DNA from 4 places in the Glutamicibacter ectropisis genome. Region 1 is predicted to be linked to each of the others. Evidence: riboswitches for the same ligand, from Rfam matches in the RefSeq annotation. Region 1 holds a riboswitch; each other region holds the start of a gene.
The links. Region 1 has a riboswitch for thiamine pyrophosphate ahead of thiO (glycine oxidase ThiO). Riboswitches for the same ligand answer to the same signal wherever they lie in the genome.
Positions count from the first base shown of each region.

Region 2: linked by a shared signal. The riboswitch ahead of thiC (phosphomethylpyrimidine synthase ThiC) and the one ahead of thiO (glycine oxidase ThiO) in region 1 are both predicted to bind thiamine pyrophosphate.
Region 3: linked by a shared signal. The riboswitch ahead of QMQ05_RS12575 (ECF transporter S component) and the one ahead of thiO (glycine oxidase ThiO) in region 1 are both predicted to bind thiamine pyrophosphate.
Region 4: linked by a shared signal. The riboswitch ahead of QMQ05_RS01710 (3-oxoacyl-ACP reductase) and the one ahead of thiO (glycine oxidase ThiO) in region 1 are both predicted to bind thiamine pyrophosphate.

Region 1 covers NZ_CP125942.1:2,325,337-2,329,405, reverse strand. Annotated here, with positions in the region: gene QMQ05_RS10805 (mechanosensitive ion channel) at 1-63, shown strand, start outside; gene QMQ05_RS10800 (GNAT family N-acetyltransferase) at 143-1,111, opposite strand; TPP riboswitch at 1,192-1,296, shown strand; gene thiO (glycine oxidase ThiO) at 1,294-2,418, shown strand; gene thiS (sulfur carrier protein ThiS) at 2,415-2,660, shown strand; gene QMQ05_RS10785 (thiazole synthase) at 2,663-3,481, shown strand; gene QMQ05_RS10780 (ThiF family adenylyltransferase) at 3,481-4,069, shown strand, end outside.
Region 2 covers NZ_CP125942.1:2,524,190-2,528,258, forward strand. Annotated here, with positions in the region: gene QMQ05_RS11855 (GTP pyrophosphokinase) at 1-246, shown strand, start outside; tRNA gene QMQ05_RS11860 (tRNA-Met) at 373-446, opposite strand; tRNA gene QMQ05_RS11865 (tRNA-Thr) at 494-565, opposite strand; tRNA gene QMQ05_RS11870 (tRNA-Thr) at 1,086-1,157, shown strand; TPP riboswitch at 1,334-1,443, shown strand; gene thiC (phosphomethylpyrimidine synthase ThiC) at 1,439-3,181, shown strand; gene QMQ05_RS11880 (DEAD/DEAH box helicase) at 3,295-4,069, opposite strand, start outside.
Region 3 covers NZ_CP125942.1:2,677,665-2,681,733, reverse strand. Annotated here, with positions in the region: gene QMQ05_RS12600 (Na+/H+ antiporter subunit D) at 1-193, shown strand, start outside; gene QMQ05_RS12595 (Na+/H+ antiporter subunit E) at 202-837, shown strand; gene QMQ05_RS12590 (monovalent cation/H+ antiporter complex subunit F) at 834-1,100, shown strand; gene mnhG (monovalent cation/H(+) antiporter subunit G) at 1,100-1,492, shown strand; gene QMQ05_RS12580 (DUF4235 domain-containing protein) at 1,556-1,807, opposite strand; TPP riboswitch at 1,881-2,004, shown strand; gene QMQ05_RS12575 (ECF transporter S component) at 2,068-2,688, shown strand; gene QMQ05_RS12570 (ATP-binding cassette domain-containing protein) at 2,685-4,069, shown strand, end outside.
Region 4 covers NZ_CP125942.1:361,666-365,734, reverse strand. Annotated here, with positions in the region: gene fepB (Fe2+-enterobactin ABC transporter substrate-binding protein) at 1-21, shown strand, start outside; gene QMQ05_RS01715 (LLM class flavin-dependent oxidoreductase) at 18-1,346, opposite strand; gene QMQ05_RS01710 (3-oxoacyl-ACP reductase) at 1,343-2,143, opposite strand; TPP riboswitch at 2,224-2,317, opposite strand; gene QMQ05_RS01705 (hypothetical protein) at 2,341-2,925, opposite strand; gene QMQ05_RS01700 (HNH endonuclease family protein) at 3,178-3,885, shown strand; gene QMQ05_RS01695 (hypothetical protein) at 4,026-4,069, shown strand, end outside.

The DNA.
Region 1 (4,069 bases):
AAGCTGGGCTCGGACGGTCCGGATTCGGCACCTCCAGCTCCGCCGACGTCATCAGGTATCTAACCATTTCGAACAGAACCTTAGGGACATAGGAAACGTCGCGGAATCCTTTCAGGATTCCGCGACGTTTCTCCATTTGGGCTCAGAATTCTTCTCGCCGTAAGGGCAAAGGGATTGTTTGGCTCTGTGGATCGGTTCTTAGGCGGGCGTAGGCGTAAACATCGACTCTCGTGCCGTCCACTAGGAACTTGCCACGTTCAATTCCCTCGCGTAGAAAACCATTGTTTTCGGCCACATGCCGTGAACCAGGGTTATTTGCACGTAGACCCAGTTCCAATCGGTAATAGTCACGCACTTCAAAGAGATAGTTGACCATGGTGGCCATGGCTCTGGTGGTAAGGGAACGACCTCGGTACTCATGGTGCATCCAGTACCAGAGCCAGGCATTGGAGTTTGACGAGTCTAAGGTTGCACAGACTAATCCCACTAATCTGTCATTGATGGTGATGGCCAGTGGGTACTGGGTCTTTTCATTGTTGACCAGAGTAGCCACATAAGATTGTGCCTTTTCGGGGGTATCTGCATCGCCTTGACGTCTCATATCTGGATGAGAAATGAACGCCTCATATACTTCTTGCGCATCTGAGATTCGCAATTTTCTGACTGTACATTCTTGAACAAGATCGTGAGCAGTCGTCGTCTCGCGTTGCTTCGGCTTAGCCTGATTGGGGATTGTCAGCGTGCCTTGATGGAAAAGCATTCTCCATCGATCTTGATTGCGTATCCACAATGAACTGCGCAAGGCAGGACGCGGCCCGCCAGTTCTCCAACGCACTTGGACTAGGTCCGTTGCTAATTGGATCACTGCTGGATCAATAACGTGCAACTTCTCAGTAGCGGATTCCTCACGGGCGAGCAATTCAATGACTTGGTCTCTGGTGTAAGTATTGCCGCTGGCACCAATCTCCCGAAAATTTTCATGTAAGAGAGCAAGGAGAAGCTTCTCGTTGCTGCGTACCGAAATGTCCAGCAGCTGCTGTTCAAGACCTACAACTTCGCGGAAAAGTTGAGAACCTGTAGGCAAGTATGCGGGAAAGCTCTGATGCTCCATGCCAGCAAGTACATCACAGAAGATGACGAGACTAAGTCAACTGCAGTTGGCTTTTATGTGATGCATCATGCTTATAATCGCAATTACTCCGCGGGAGCCTGAACCGACCAGGCTGAGAGGGCACTGAGCCGACCGCTACACCTGATGCGGGTCATGCCGCCGTAGGAAGGAAGCGTGCCCCAGTGCATGTGAATATTGTTGGTGCCGGAATCATCGGTCTAGCTATCGCGTTTGAGCTCAGCTCGCGTGGACATACGCTCACCATCATTGACCCAGCTCCAGGCCAAGGTGCCAGTCACGCGGCAGCAGGAATGCTGGCACCGGCTGCAGAGACAGTCTGGGGCCAAGGGCCACTACATCAGCTACTAGCGACATCGAATTCGTTGTACCCGCAATTCGTTGAACGCATTGCGTCAACCACTGGTCACCGACCGGATTACTTGCGATCTTCAACTCTTGTTGTTGCTGCAGAAGCTGCTGATCGCGAAGCGCTCCACGAACTGATTGAACTGCAGAATTCGCTAGGTCTAGCTACCGAAAAATTGCTCCCGAGCCAAGCCAGATCATTAGAGCCGGCGCTAGCCAGCAATATTGCCGGAGCTGTGCTCTGCCCGGATGATCACCAAATCGATCCACGCTCTGTAGTGCGTATCCTGCTTGAATACTTCCAAGAAAATCTCGTCTACGAACGTGTCGAAGAAGTACTCACCGACCACCCAAACACTAGCGCCGTGCGCACGAGTTCTGGACAAATACACGCTGCCGATCAAACTATTATCGCGACAGCCTTGGGGGCTGTCGGGGGAGTGGAGAAGCTTCCGCTACGTCCTGTGTACGGAGATATTCTGAGAATCCAAGCGCCAGCCGGCCCCGCACTACTAAACCGCATCGTTCGTGGCATCGTTCATCGCCAACACGTGTACCTCGTCCCACGTAAGGACCGGAGCTTGGTGCTTGGTGCCAGTGTGCGAGAAGACCACAACCCAGAAGTCAATGTCGGCGCAATGTACAACTTGCTCGACAATGCCCGAAGGCTCGTGCCTGGTATTAGTGACTGCTCGCTGAATGAAGTCATTGCCAGAGCACGTCCAGCCACGGCAGATGACCGCCCACTGATCGGTCGAATAAACCCAAACGTGGTGCTTTCAACTGGGTACTCGCGCCACGGCGTCTTACTCAGCCCCTTGGGTTCTGCCCTCACCGCTGATCTCACCGAAAACATCACAACCAACCCCATGTTGAATGACGTTGATCCGCAACGTTTTTCAACCCTTTCTTCACCTCTGCCTATGGAGCAACACCAATGACATCGATCAACATCACCTTCAACTCACAACAAGTTCAAGTACAGACAGGAACTAGCCTCCGAGAATTTGTTAGCACCCAAATCGGCAAGGAACTCGATGCAGAGTCCAAGGCTGTCGATGGGAGCAAACTCGGGGTAGCTGCCGCCGTGAATGGTGGAGTCATTCCACGTAGCGCCTGGAACGCCACAGTGCTTGAAAACGGGCACAGCGTAGAACTTGTTACCGCAGCTCAAGGAGGCTAAGGATGGAAAATAACGAAGTCACTGAACTCGACGTGAACACCGATCCCTTCGTTGTCGCAGGGCGAACCTTATCGTCACGACTGATTCTGGGCACCGGTGGGGCCACCTCGTTAAGCACCCTGGAGCGCGCGCTCACCATTTCAGGTACAGAACTAACTACCGTGGCCATCCGACACTTTTCTGCAGCCGGTGCAGGCAATGTTTACGAACTTCTGCAACGCAATAACGTTATTGCTTTGCCGAACACCGCAGGATGCTTCACCGCTCGAGATGCCGTACTGACTGCTCAGCTGGCGCGTGAAGCGTTGGAGACTGACTGGATCAAACTTGAAGTCATTGCCGATGAACACACGCTCCTGCCAGATCCATTGGAACTGTATTCAGCCACGGAACAACTGGTAGCCGACGGGTTCAATGTCTTCGCCTACACGAACGATGACCCAGCCCTGGCTCAACGGTTACAAGACGCCGGAGTCGCTGCGATCATGCCTGCCGGCGCCCCGATTGGCTCAGGACTAGGCATTTTGAATCCACATAATATTTCCACCATCGTCGCCCGTGCCCAGGTCCCAGTGATCTTGGATGCAGGTGTCGGCACAGCCTCGGACGCTGCGCTGGCCATGGAATTAGGCTGTGACGCGGTATTGCTGGCCAGTGCGGTCACTCGCGCACACAACGCACCGCTGATGGCAGCAGCCATGCGCGATGCGGTTCGTGCAGGTCGTGCTGCTCGACTAGCTGGTCGAATTCCACGCAGGGACACGGCTCTCGCTTCCTCGCCGGCCGAGGGCATGATGCAAACCTTGGTCGGTGAATTCTGATGTCACGCCTGCCGCTGTGTGAACCTGCGACGGGAATTCTTCCAAGTCAACTGGCCCGCTATTCACGTCACCTGACCCTGCCTGGGGTGGGTGAAATAGGACAACGGCGCATCATCAACGCGAAAGTCCTGATCATTGGTGCCGGTGGGCTCGGCAGCCCGATTGCCAGCTACCTTATTGCTGCTGGTGTTGGTGAGCTGGCGGTTCTGGATGATGACACAGTCGAACTATCCAATCTGCAACGTCAGATCATGCACCGCGAATCTGATGTTGGTTTGCCCAAAGTGGACTCGGTTCAAAGACTGGCCCAAGAACACAACACCACGGTCAACGTTACGAAGTTGAACCAACGGTTGAGCGAAGACAACGCACTAGAACTTTTCGCATCTTATGACCTGGTTATTGATGGTAGTGACAACTTCGCCACAAGGTATCTGGCATCAGATGCCGCCGAAATTACCGGCACTCCACTGGTGTGGGGCACGCTCTTTCAATTCTCGGGCCAGGTCTCAGTCTTTGACCCCCGCACCGGTCCGATGTTGCGCGATATTTTCCCCGATATCCCGGACGCCGATTCGGTACCAAGCT
Region 2 (4,069 bases), 200 kb from region 1:
ATTTTCTACAAGTATGAGGGCGAAGTTCCAGCGCACTTGGCTTCGGAACTGGCTGAGGCAGCAGCGGTTGCCACCAAGCTTGATATGCAAATGCAACGCCTACACACCGAAGTGCACGGCCACGACGCCAATCACGAAAACGCTCACGGTCAAGAAGTAGATGCCGATATCATTCAAGGACTCTTCATGCTCGCCAAGGAGGCATCCTCAGGCAAGGATCATCACGAGAAAAATGAGTCGAAGTAAGCCCTGGGTTTAATCCGCAAACAGCCTCTGAGCATCACATCAACGTGCTCGGAGGCTGTCTTCATTCGACATACTTTTGAAAATGAAAAAGTCCCGAAATCCGTAAGGATTTCGGGACTGAATCTGTAGCGGCGCCGGGACTCGATCCCGGGACCTCACGATTATGAGTCGTGCGCTCTAACCAGCTGAGCTACGCCGCCACAAGTGAGAAGCTATCCAGTAGAAGCCAAGAAGGCTTCTCACTCAGAGCCCCCTGCCGGAATCGATCCGGCGACCTCGTTCTTACCAAGAACGCGCTCTACCACTGAGCTAAGGGGGCAACGAGTAAATACTCTACACGGATTCACGCGCAAACAAAAATCGGCACTGCAGGGCTCAGATCAACACGCGAAAATCGAATAATACCTAGTCAAATGCCACTACCGGCATCTTCTAATCCCATGCGGGACGATCAGTGGCACAAAAGTGCTTTGGTGACGATGCTCACTGATGGGAATTTACTGGTCAATCCACGATTATTACTGCTTTCAATTCATGACTAAATTTTCCCCGCATTCACTGCGCTCTAGCCAGTCAATCCTTCAAGACCACTACTTAGCTCCCCTGAACCTGGCCAACAAATGACACCAGGCATCTCGCGCGGTCCAACACTTTTGGTTTCGTCATTGCCAATTCATGAACAACAATTTTCCCCCTCCACGAGGCCCACTCATGCAACCCCGAAACTAGGCCACACCTCACTATTTATTCTGGACTTGAGTAGGAATCTTGTGACCTCAACAACAAACGCTTTCAGGATTTTGAAAACTCCAAAAACCTGTGTAGAGTATTTACTCGTTGCCCCCTTAGCTCAGTGGTAGAGCGCGTTCTTGGTAAGAACGAGGTCGCCGGATCGATTCCGGCAGGGGGCTCGAAATAAGAGAGACAATCTGAATTCAGGTTGTCTCTCTTTTCGTTTTCACGAAGCCATTATTCTTTCCCGCATCTGAGCGGATTTTCTTCATTTTTCACAAGATACTCTTCGCAGAGCGTTCGTCATTTTGGGACGGGCGTTTGACTCAGGCAGAAATTTTCATGCTAGTGTCGTCTGCGACCACACGGGAGCCCCTTGGCAGGGGCTGAGATCGGACTGCAGCCGTCCGCGACCGTTGAACCTGTCCGGATAATGCCGGCGAAGGAAGTGAGTTTCTTAATGGAACAATTTGAACAGCATTCTGCCCACTCTCTCGCGTTCCGCGAATCCGAGGGTATTTCAGTTCCGGTCACGCAAATTTCTCTTGCGGACTCCCCCAACGGCCAGCCCAACGAACCGGTGCAGGTATATCGCACCAGTGGGCCGGGCAGCGAACCAACACAGGGGCTGAGACCTTTTCGAGAATCTTGGATTCTTGACCGAGGCGATGTTGAAACCTATGCGGGGCGCGAACGAAACCTGCATGACGACGGTCGCTCAGCGGTCCGTCGCGGTACCGCAAGCGAGGAATGGGCTGGAAGAGCCGCTCCCCCGTTCCGGGCCGCTAATGGGGCTACGGTGACTCAAATGCACTACGCACGTGCTGGCATCATCACGCCCGAAATGCGTTACGTTGCACTGCGCGAAGAATGCGATGTGGAACTGGTGCGTAGCGAACTCGCTGCCGGAAGAGCGATTATTCCTTCGAATATCAATCATCCGGAGTCCGAGCCAATGATCATTGGCAAAGCGTTCTTGGTAAAGATCAACGCGAACATCGGTAACTCGGCGGTGACGAGCTCGATTGCCGAAGAAGTCTCCAAATTGCAGTGGGCCACCAAATGGGGCGCAGACACGGTCATGGATCTATCTACCGGAGATGACATCCACACCACTCGCGAATGGATTATCCGTAACTCTCCAGTGCCGATCGGCACCGTACCGATCTACCAGGCTCTGGAAAAAGTCGATGGTGAAGCAAACGCACTGACCTGGGAGATTTTCCGCGACACCGTCATCGAGCAGTGCGAACAGGGCGTGGACTATATGACCATCCATGCCGGGGTGCTCTTGCGTTATGTCCCGCTGACCGCCAACCGAGTTACCGGCATCGTTTCGCGCGGTGGATCGATTATGGCCGGATGGTGCTTAGCTCACCATCAAGAGAATTTTCTCTACACGCACTTTGATGAACTGTGTGAAATTTTTGCCCAGTACGATGTCGCTTTCTCCTTAGGCGACGGACTACGCCCAGGATCTATCGCGGATGCCAATGATGCGGCGCAATTCGCTGAGCTAGATACCCTTGCTGAATTGACGAAGCGTGCGTGGAAGTACGACGTGCAGGTCATGGTCGAAGGACCTGGGCACATTCCTTTCCACTTGGTCCGAGAGAATGTAGAGCGTCAGCAGGAGCTGTGTGACGGGGCGCCGTTCTATACGCTGGGTCCCCTAGTCACCGACGTTGCTCCGGGCTATGACCACATCACCAGCGCCATTGGAGCCACAGAGATCGCTCGGTATGGCACGGCCATGCTGTGTTATGTCACTCCTAAAGAACATCTTGGATTGCCCAACCGCGACGATGTCAAAACCGGTGTGATCACCTACAAGATCGCGGCTCATGCGGCAGATCTAGCCAAGGGCCACCCCGGGGCTAGTGCCCGTGATGATGCTCTGAGCAAAGCACGTTTCGAGTTCCGCTGGAATGATCAATTCTCATTGAGTCTGGATCCTGTGACTGCGCAGGAATTCCATGACGAGACGTTGCCTGCAGAACCAGCCAAAACGGCACACTTCTGCTCCATGTGTGGTCCTAAGTTCTGCTCAATGCGCATCTCGCAAGACATTCGTGATGAGTATGGGTCAGCGGAAGCTCAGGCCGCTCTCGCAGGGATGGCACAGAAGAGCCGAGAGTTTATTGAAAGCGGCGGAAAAGTATATCTCGGAGACGAGATTCCGGTAGGCAGCACGGCCCCGTAGGAGCGTTAGGGCTCCACCAGCCCTAAGCGCAAACAACGCCCCTGGTTCAAGCTGAAAAGCTTGAGCCAGGGGCGTTGTGCTGCGCAAACTAGTTAGTTGCGTAAGCCATTGACTTAGTAGTCGCGACGGCCACCGCTGCGACCCGAATCGCTGAAGCGATCCTTGCCACCACGTCCACTGAAGCGCTTCTCGCCGCCACCACGACGGTCGTTGAAGCCACCACCGCGGCCACCACGGAAGCCTCCACGATCGCCACCGCGTCCACCACGGTAACCACCGCGGTCGCCATCGTCGTCACGACGTGGCTTGCGGCCGGAGTCCAGCTCCATGCTGATCAGTTCGCCGCCGATGCGGGTCTTGGACAGTGCACGCCACTGGTCCTTGCTCAGCTCTGCTGGCAATTCAACCAAGGTGTGATCCGAGCGGATTTCAATGCCACCGATTTCGGAGGAGTTGAAGCCACCTTCGTTAGCCAAAGCGCCAACGATCGAGCCTGGCTGTACGCGGTTACGACGGCCAATGGCCAGACGGTACATAGCGTTGCCTTCAGCAGCGGTCTTGCGAGCACGAGGACCGCGTTCGCCACGCTCGCCACGATCTGCACGGTCGCGATCCATGCGAGCCTTCTTCGAAGGAGGGATCACTGGTTCGGTCATCAGCAGTGGGCGTCCACCCTGAGCCATCAAGGCAAGAGCAGCAGCAATTTCCAGCTGGTCCAGGTCTTCGTGGTCAGCTGCAAACTTCTCGACGATTTCGCGGAAGGTAGTCAGGTCCTGACCGCTGATGGTCTGATCGATGCGATCGGTGAACTTCTGGATACGACGGTTGTTGACCGAATCCAAGGAAGGAAGCTGCATCTGGGTCACCGGCTGGCGGGTTGCCTTTTCG
Region 3 (4,069 bases), 350 kb from region 1:
CTTAGGTCTCAAATTGGCGCGAGAATTAGAAGCAGAATCTTTGCCATGGGGTATGCGCTATGCGACCGGGTCACTGGTGGTCGCTGGTATTGCCTTGACCGTATTTGCGGGACCAATTTTCGAATTCTGTGAACGCGTCGCCGCACAGTTGATCGCCCGCGAACCGTACATTAGTGCGATCCTGTCATTCTGATTGGAGGGATGATGCCGACTAAGAACATGCAACCTCGTGATCAGCGTATTGATGATGCGCTAGATACCTCCGGTGTGCGCCACCGGGCTACACTCAAACAGGAATGGCCACTGTTGGCGCTGCTGATTTTTGTGTGGTGCGCACTGTGGCAAGATTTTTCGCCAGCAAACCTGATCTTCGGAGTCATTGTTTCGCTGGTCATTGTCACGCTGTTCCCGTTGCCTCCGGTGGTTCTTTCGGGCCGAGTAAACATTTGGTACTGCGTGCAGCTATTCATTTGGTTCATTGGGCAGGTCTTTGTGGCCAGCTATCAGGTGGCACGCCTGGCGATCTTCCGAGGCAAAAAAACACGCAGTGGAGTCATTGCGGTTCCCTTGCGTACCGACTCGGACTTGATTGTTACCACGGTGGGCCACGTCTTGACGTTGATCCCAGGATCCTTCGTCATTGACGTGGACCGCAGCTCATCAACACTGTATTTGCACTACATCAATATTGAGTCAAAACAGGACATGGAGCGCGCCCGGGAAGCCGTGCGTGACATCGAACGCCGGATGATTATGGCGATTGGCAGCCATGATGAATTTGATGCGATCAAGCACGAATGCGGACCGAATCTGATGAGAATGAAGGGCAAAAAATGATAGAAATCGTGATGTGGATTTGTGGCATCATGTTGGGTCTAGCGTCCATCGCCTGTGTCATCCGTGTGGCAAAGGGACCATCGATTCTTGACCGCGTTCTGGCTTTGGACGTGATGCTCCTGATTATCTCGGTAGCCCTGTGCCTAGAGATGATCTACAACAAACACACTGACTTCCTACTCTTTGTGGTGGCCGCCTGCACCTTGGGCTTCATTGGTTCGGTGACGGTCTCGCGCTACGTCTCTGACCAGAGGAACGCATAATGGAAATGTTCCTCGACATTCTCGTGGCAGTATTACTCATCCTGGGTTGCCTGATGTCCTTGATCGCTGGCATCGGTCTGCTGACCTTTCCAGACATGCTCACTCGAATGCACGCAGCCACCAAACCCCAGGTGCTCGGGTTCTTACTGATCTTCACCGGGCTCGCGATTCACCTGCGCAGCTGGGCAGTGGTTCCCGTACTCGCCTTGGCGTGGGGAATGCAGCTGCTCACGGCCCCGGTATCAGCGCACATGATTGGTCGTTCTGGTTATCGAACCAAGCACGCAGCAAAGGACTCACTCTACGCTGATGAGCTGAAGCTCGTGGTCGATAAGGTCAGTAGCATGCCAGCTACGGGTGTTATTGAAGTACCGGAGGAAGAGAAGAAGTAATATCCACGGTAGAAGCAAGCAACGGGCATCCCACCATTGGTGGGATGCCCGTTGCTTTAAGTACTACTTGCTTAGACGCGCAACAACCTTGTTGGTGCCGCGGTCAGCCAACACCTGAATGGTGGCAGCGACAATGGATGAGAAGATTGCGAATCCAAGAGCCTGACGCAACGAAGCCTCGGCGGCCTCTTCGCTACCCTTGCGGGGAGCCTTGTTTCCGGTAAAACCCTTCCACAACTGATCAACTAGCTTACTGCCGACAAAACCGGCGGCAATCGAGATACCCGTGGTAGCAAGTTTCTGCACTGTATTCATCTTGCCCTCGCTTCAACGTAGTGACTTATCGTTCCTCTGCCCAGCATACCTGCGGTATGGTGGGGGAGCAGTAATTTTCCGACAGGGGAGCGTCAGACTTCATTTGTGAAGTCGCAAGACGCTGAGAGTGCGATGGATCGCAGACCCTCGAACCTGCTCCGGTTAGTACCGGCGAAGGAAGTCGAGCATCTCGGATGCGGATAGGACGCAGTGCGTCCAAAATCCGTGCATCTCCCCTCCTTGATATAGGAGGACCACTAATGAATCAAGCAGTAGCCAAGCAGCGTACCGGTTGGCGCGTGGTTGACATCGTCACCGCATCGGTCATCGCCGTCGCCTCGGGCGTCATCTTCTGGGCCTGGAGCGCAGGGTACGGGTTGTTTTCCCTAGCCTTCGTCGCTTTCCCACCGGCATCCGCATTGCTCACCGGTGTCTGGCTCTTCCCAGCAGTACTCGGCGCACTGATCATCCGTAAGCCCGGAGCCGCACTGTACTGCGAAATGCTGGCGGCAGTCATCGAAGCTCTACTGGGTTCGCACTACGGCCTGACAGTACTCATCTCCGGGTTCGTTCAGGGACTCGGCGCCGAACTGGTGTTCGCGGCGGTGCGATACCGCAAATGGAACCTTAGCGTTTCCCTGCTCGCGGGCCTGTTCTCCGGACTCTTTGCCGGCATTTCCGAGGCATACATCATGGCCTACTACGTTGAATACACTCCTGCGTTGAAGATCTTCCACGTGATCGCTACCGGGATCTCCGGCCTGATTGTTGCCGGCTTGCTGTCCTGGCTGGCAACACGTGGCCTGGCCAAGACCGGTGCGTTGAGCGCATTGGCTAGCCGCCGGGCACATCTTGAAACTGGAAAACTGGCGGCAAAATGAGCTCGGTAGTGAGCGCCGACGCCAAAGCAACGACTAGGCGTGGTACCGAAATCACTGCCAAAGGATTTCGATGGCAGCATGCCGAACGAGAGCGTCCCGCTATTTCCGGACTGGATGTTCAGATTCCTGCTGGTCAAAAAGTCTTGCTAGTAGGTCCCTCAGGGGCAGGCAAATCAACTCTGTTGCACGCCTTGGCGGGCTTGCTAGAAGTAGATGAATCCGAACAGATCTCTGGTCAACTACTCATCGACGGGTCCGATGCGTTTGCCCGAGAGCATCCGGTAGGACTGATGCAACAGGATCCGGAGACGCAGGTGGTACAAAGCCGTGTTGCGGACGATGTAGCCTTTGGCGCCGAGAACCTTGCAGTAGATCCTCAAATCATTCGCCAACGAATCCCTGAAGCCCTGGAGGCAGTTGGCTTGGGGATGCTGCCCATGGATCATCGCACGCAGGAATTATCCGGTGGACAAAAGCAGCGCCTAGCTTTGGCCGGCATCCTTGCGATGCAACCGGGACTGATGTTGCTTGATGAACCCACCGCTAACGTGGATCCCGAGGGCATCCGCCCCTTACGCGATGCAGTACTCAACGCAGCCCAACTAAGTGGTGCCACACTGATTGTGGTTGAACACCGACTAGATGCCTGGGCTGAGCATATGGATCGAGTGATCGTGCTGGAACCTGGCGGAGGCGTCGCCCACGACCTAGATCCGCAGCGACTCTATGATGATCAGGAGCTGCGAACGGAACTCTCGCAGGCCGGGTTATGGGTGCCGAACTACCAGTTAGAACTGACTGAGGCACAGACTAATCCCCAAGAGCAATTGCTTGAAGCTCATGATCTGATCAGCGCCCGTACCGCATCATCAGCACGGACACAGAAGGTGAACCTGAAGGTCCGTGCCGGCACAGCGACGGTGATCCGCGGGGAGAACGGTGCTGGGAAATCTACCCTGGCCTTGACCCTGGGCGGATTGTTGGAACCGGTAGCAGGTGAGCTGCAGGCTACCGAATCGTTAGCCAATGGCTTGGGAAATTCGCCCTTTAGCTGGAAGGCTGGGGCGCTGATTGCGCGCATCGGATCGGTGTTTCAAGAACCAGAGCATCAATTTGTCACCCAGAGTGTGCGTGAAGAGTTAGCTTTCGCTCCCTTGCGAGCTAAAGCCAGTGGCGGTCAGGAGCTAAAGTACGATGCGCAGCAGGTTGATGCGCGCGTTGATTCTTTGCTAGCTCGGTTGGGATTACAACATCTTGCTGATGCGAATCCTTTTACCCTGTCGGGAGGGGAGAAGCGTCGACTGTCCGTGGGTACCGTCTTGGCTGCTGCCCCTGAGGTGCTCATCCTTGATGAACCAACGTTCGGGCAGGATGCTAATAC
Region 4 (4,069 bases), 1.6 Mb from region 1:
GCAGCACAACCGCAAAATTAGCTAGGCGCAAGCACCGTTTCTTGCGGAACAGTCAGACCAAGATTGCCACGCAACGTAGTTGATTCGTAACGGGTACGGAATCGTCCACGCCGCTGTAGTTCTGGAATCACTAAGTCAATAAAGTCTTCTAAAGATCCAGGCAGAGAAGGCGGCATCAGGTTAAACCCATCTGCAGCCCCACTGTCTAGCCAATCTTCCATCTCGTCCACAATCATTTCCGGGGTCCCCACCATCGTGCAGTGTCCTCCCCCAGCGGCCAACAAGCCCAAGAGCTCTCGAACGGTAGGTTGATGCAATTCGATGAGTCGCAAGATCGTGGTGTACCGCCCTGCCGGTCCGGTGAATTCTGCCAAGGGTGGCAGCGCTGGAACAGGCTCATCGAGTGGCCACAGGCTCGTGTCTTGTTGCAGGAATACGCCAAGCTGGCGTAATGCATCCTCAACCGGCAGTAACTCGTTGAGCTCACGTTGTTTTGCTTTGGCTTCTTCGAGCGTACGCCCCACATAAGTCACCAATCCCGGCATGATCAATGCCCGCGACCTCTGGTTGCCCAAAGCACTGGTGCGTTCAGAAATATCCTGAGCAAATTCTGCAGCCATCTGCTGATCCGCGGCTACTGAATATATTGCCTCGGCATGAGTCGCTGCCAATTCACGTCCCGCGGGCGAAGATCCTGCCTGGAAAAGGACTGGTTCTCCGTGTTCAGAGTTAGGCATGTTTAACGGTCCGCGCACCGAGAAGTGCTGACCTTCATGATTGATCTCTTGAAGTTGATTCGCGATTGTGAAATCGCCAGCCCGGTCAATCTGAACTGCTTGGTGCGGATAAGATTCCCACAGCTGACGTAAGACATCGATGAACTCGGTAGCTCTGGCATAACGTTGAGCGTGGGCCGGCAATTCCGTCAGCGAATGGTTCTGAGCTTCGGTGTCCCACATGCTCGTCGCCACGTTAATCCCGGCCCGCCCTTGGGAGAGATGTTGCAGGCTTCCGAGCATACGCGCGGCATGAAAAGGTGAATAAAAGCTCGCAGAAATGGTGCAGACCAACCCGATGTTCCTCGTGCATTGGCTGATCGCCGACAACAGGGTCACAGGTTCAAAGAACCAGGTGGGTCCTGCTTGCGCTGCTTCGGGCGACACAGCTTGCCCATCTGCAAAGAACACTGCATCCAGCAAACCCTGCTCAGCGATCTGAGCAAGATTGATGTAGTACTGGGCTTCGGAGAGCTTTTCGGCAGCCGACTCTTCGGCTCGCCAAGCGGCCTGGTGGTGGCCTGTGCCGTAAATAAATAGATTCAGGTGAACTTGTTTCTTCTGGCTCAACCTTTCACCAACCCGCCATCAACAATCAGGTTCTGTCCCGTCACACCACGAGAGAGCGGGGAAGCAAAGAACAGCACGGCATCGGATAATTCTTCGGGAGTGGTCACTCGACGCAAGGGGGTTCCTGAAGCAATCAGGTCAAATACTGCTTCCGGAGTCGCTGCTGAAGCATCCGTGGTACGCAATAGTCCACCGGAGACCATGTTGACGTTGATTCCTTCCGGCCCAAGGTCATCGGCAAAGGTTCGCGTCAAGGACAATAACGCTGCCTTGGTAGCCGTGTAGTCATGGTAGGGAACCACTGGGTGCTGGAACAGATTGGTTCCGATATTGATGATGCGTCCAAAACCAACTTCACGCATTCCTGGAAGTACGGATTGAATGGCGGCCACCGGGGCCAGCACCGAGCCAGCAAATTGTGCACTGAGTTCCTCGGACGAAATGGCGTCCGCGGTGGAACGGGCATCTCCATTAAAGGAGAAATCTACCAAGGCGTTATTCACCAGTGTTGTTACTGGCGCGTCGAAGTGTTCCTTCGCTTCAGCAACCATTGCCTTCAGTCCTGCTTCGTCACGGACATCGGCCTGAATAGCGAGGGCATGCTGCGGATAACGCGCAACGAGCTCTTCAGCGGCCTGCGCCGAGGTGTTGTAGTTGATTACAACTTTCGCGCCAGCACCGAGGAAAGCATTGCTGATGGCTGCGCCAAGTCCCCGGGCACCGCCGGTGATCAGAACTACTTGTTCTTCCAATGGCAGGGAAATAGGGTGGGTCGTTGTTTGAGTGTCCGTGCTCATCGTGTGAACTCCTTGGCGTCTGTTGGCGAAGGAGAAGTAGCCAAAGACGCGAACGGTTCGCCCTGTAAAGGTACACGCGTACGCAGAATCTATGACATTCCCTTCGCCAGTACTAACTGGATCAGGTTCAACGGGTGTTCTCTCAGCCGCCGTGCGGCACCCCGTGTCACTGTTCCCATTAGTAGCACACTTCAGGCTTAGCTGTAGATCATTACTTCATAGATCCCACGAGTATCTGAGCTTGGTTCCTGGACAACCCAAACATCGCCACCTTGGGCTATGGTGAATTCCATGCTCAATTCTGTGGCCGGTATCGAACAGTCCAGAGATTTTTCTGCCACAGTTTCTCCGTCTTTTTCAGCACGGATGAGAACACTTCCTACGCCTTGGCATGCAACCAGCACCAGATTTTTCTGCCCCGCCACGCTCGTAAACACCATATGCTCACCTTGGGGATTGCCTTCGTCATCCACCCGATAGGTATTTACCGAACCCGCACCAGAGATAAACCCATTTTTGTCAAAGAAATCAACTTCGGGATCCCGCATGGATTCCGCAAGTCCATCGTGGTTCATGATCTTAGAGCCGAAGGCAATCATTGGAGGGAAGTAATCAAGGATGTCGTCGAAGCCGCCCTCTGACTCTTCAGTGGTTTCGTCTGTGAGGACTTCGGAATTGATCGCGGTGGGAGTCTGCTCTGGAAGCTTCAATTGAGAAACCGGGGTAGTGCAGGAACAAACCCCAAGGACTAAAGCTAGGGACAGAGGCAGCGCCCGTTTCATGTGCACTCCAATACGAGGATGAGTGAAGGTGATTTATTGACCTTATGACATGAATCTGAGTTAAACAATACATGTCAAACCACATGAACGCGATTGTTATGAAATCTTGAAATGGCTGACCAAATGGACTCACACGGATCTCACACCAACACACGGCGTCACCAGAGCTAAAGCGTCCGCAGCACTTCATATAGTTCTCTAAGGGTCTTATCCCATCGCCAATGAATTCTTCCCAAGGAGTAGAACTACCGCATGCGCCTGCTGCGTCGCACCGCCTCAATAGCACTCATCGCCGGTTCTCTTGTCCTCACCGGATGCTCAACCCTCGATTCCATCGAGCAAGATCGCATTCCAGACGCACAGGCTGACACCACCCATAACAGCGCGGAGCAACGCGCCACCTATGCGGACTCGCTTAAACTTCTCGCCGACATCGATATCAAGGGTCGCGCCCCGAAGACTGGTTATGAACGAGAAAAGTTCAGCAAGGGCTGGAAAGATCCGGACCACAATGGTTGCGACGCCCGCAACGACATTTTGGCCCGTGACTTAGAAAACGTGAAGTACAAGTCAGCGTCAAAACCATGCGTGGTACTTAGCGGAACTTTCCATGACCCGTACACCAACACCACCATCAAGTTTGTTCGAGGCCAGAAAACCAGCACCGCGGTTCAGATTGACCATGTTGTTGCACTCTCGGATGCATGGCAAAAGGGAGCACAAAGCTGGGATCAGGAAACCCGTTTGGAATTTGCCAACGACCCGCTAAATCTCATGGCTTCGGACGGGCCGACCAATGCAGCTAAGGGCGACAAGGACGCTGCTTCTTGGCTTCCTCCCAACAAGAATTTCCGCTGCGAATACGTATCGCGCCAGACGCAGGTCAAGGCAAAGTATGGCGCCTGGATGACCAAAGCCGAACACGACGCCATTGAGCGCATCCTGAAAGCTTGCGCATAGTTCGCCCAAAGTCGTAGCGAAAAATCCTCCTTAAGGCCTATCGTCAAGTTGATGGATTTGTGGCAATATAGATGTTAATCAACCTAATTGTCATTATTCGTAGTGACTGTTTACAAAAATCTCTGGCGCGAAGGCTAACAATGAAGACACGGTTATCGGGAGTTCTCCTGTTGCTTACCAGCGT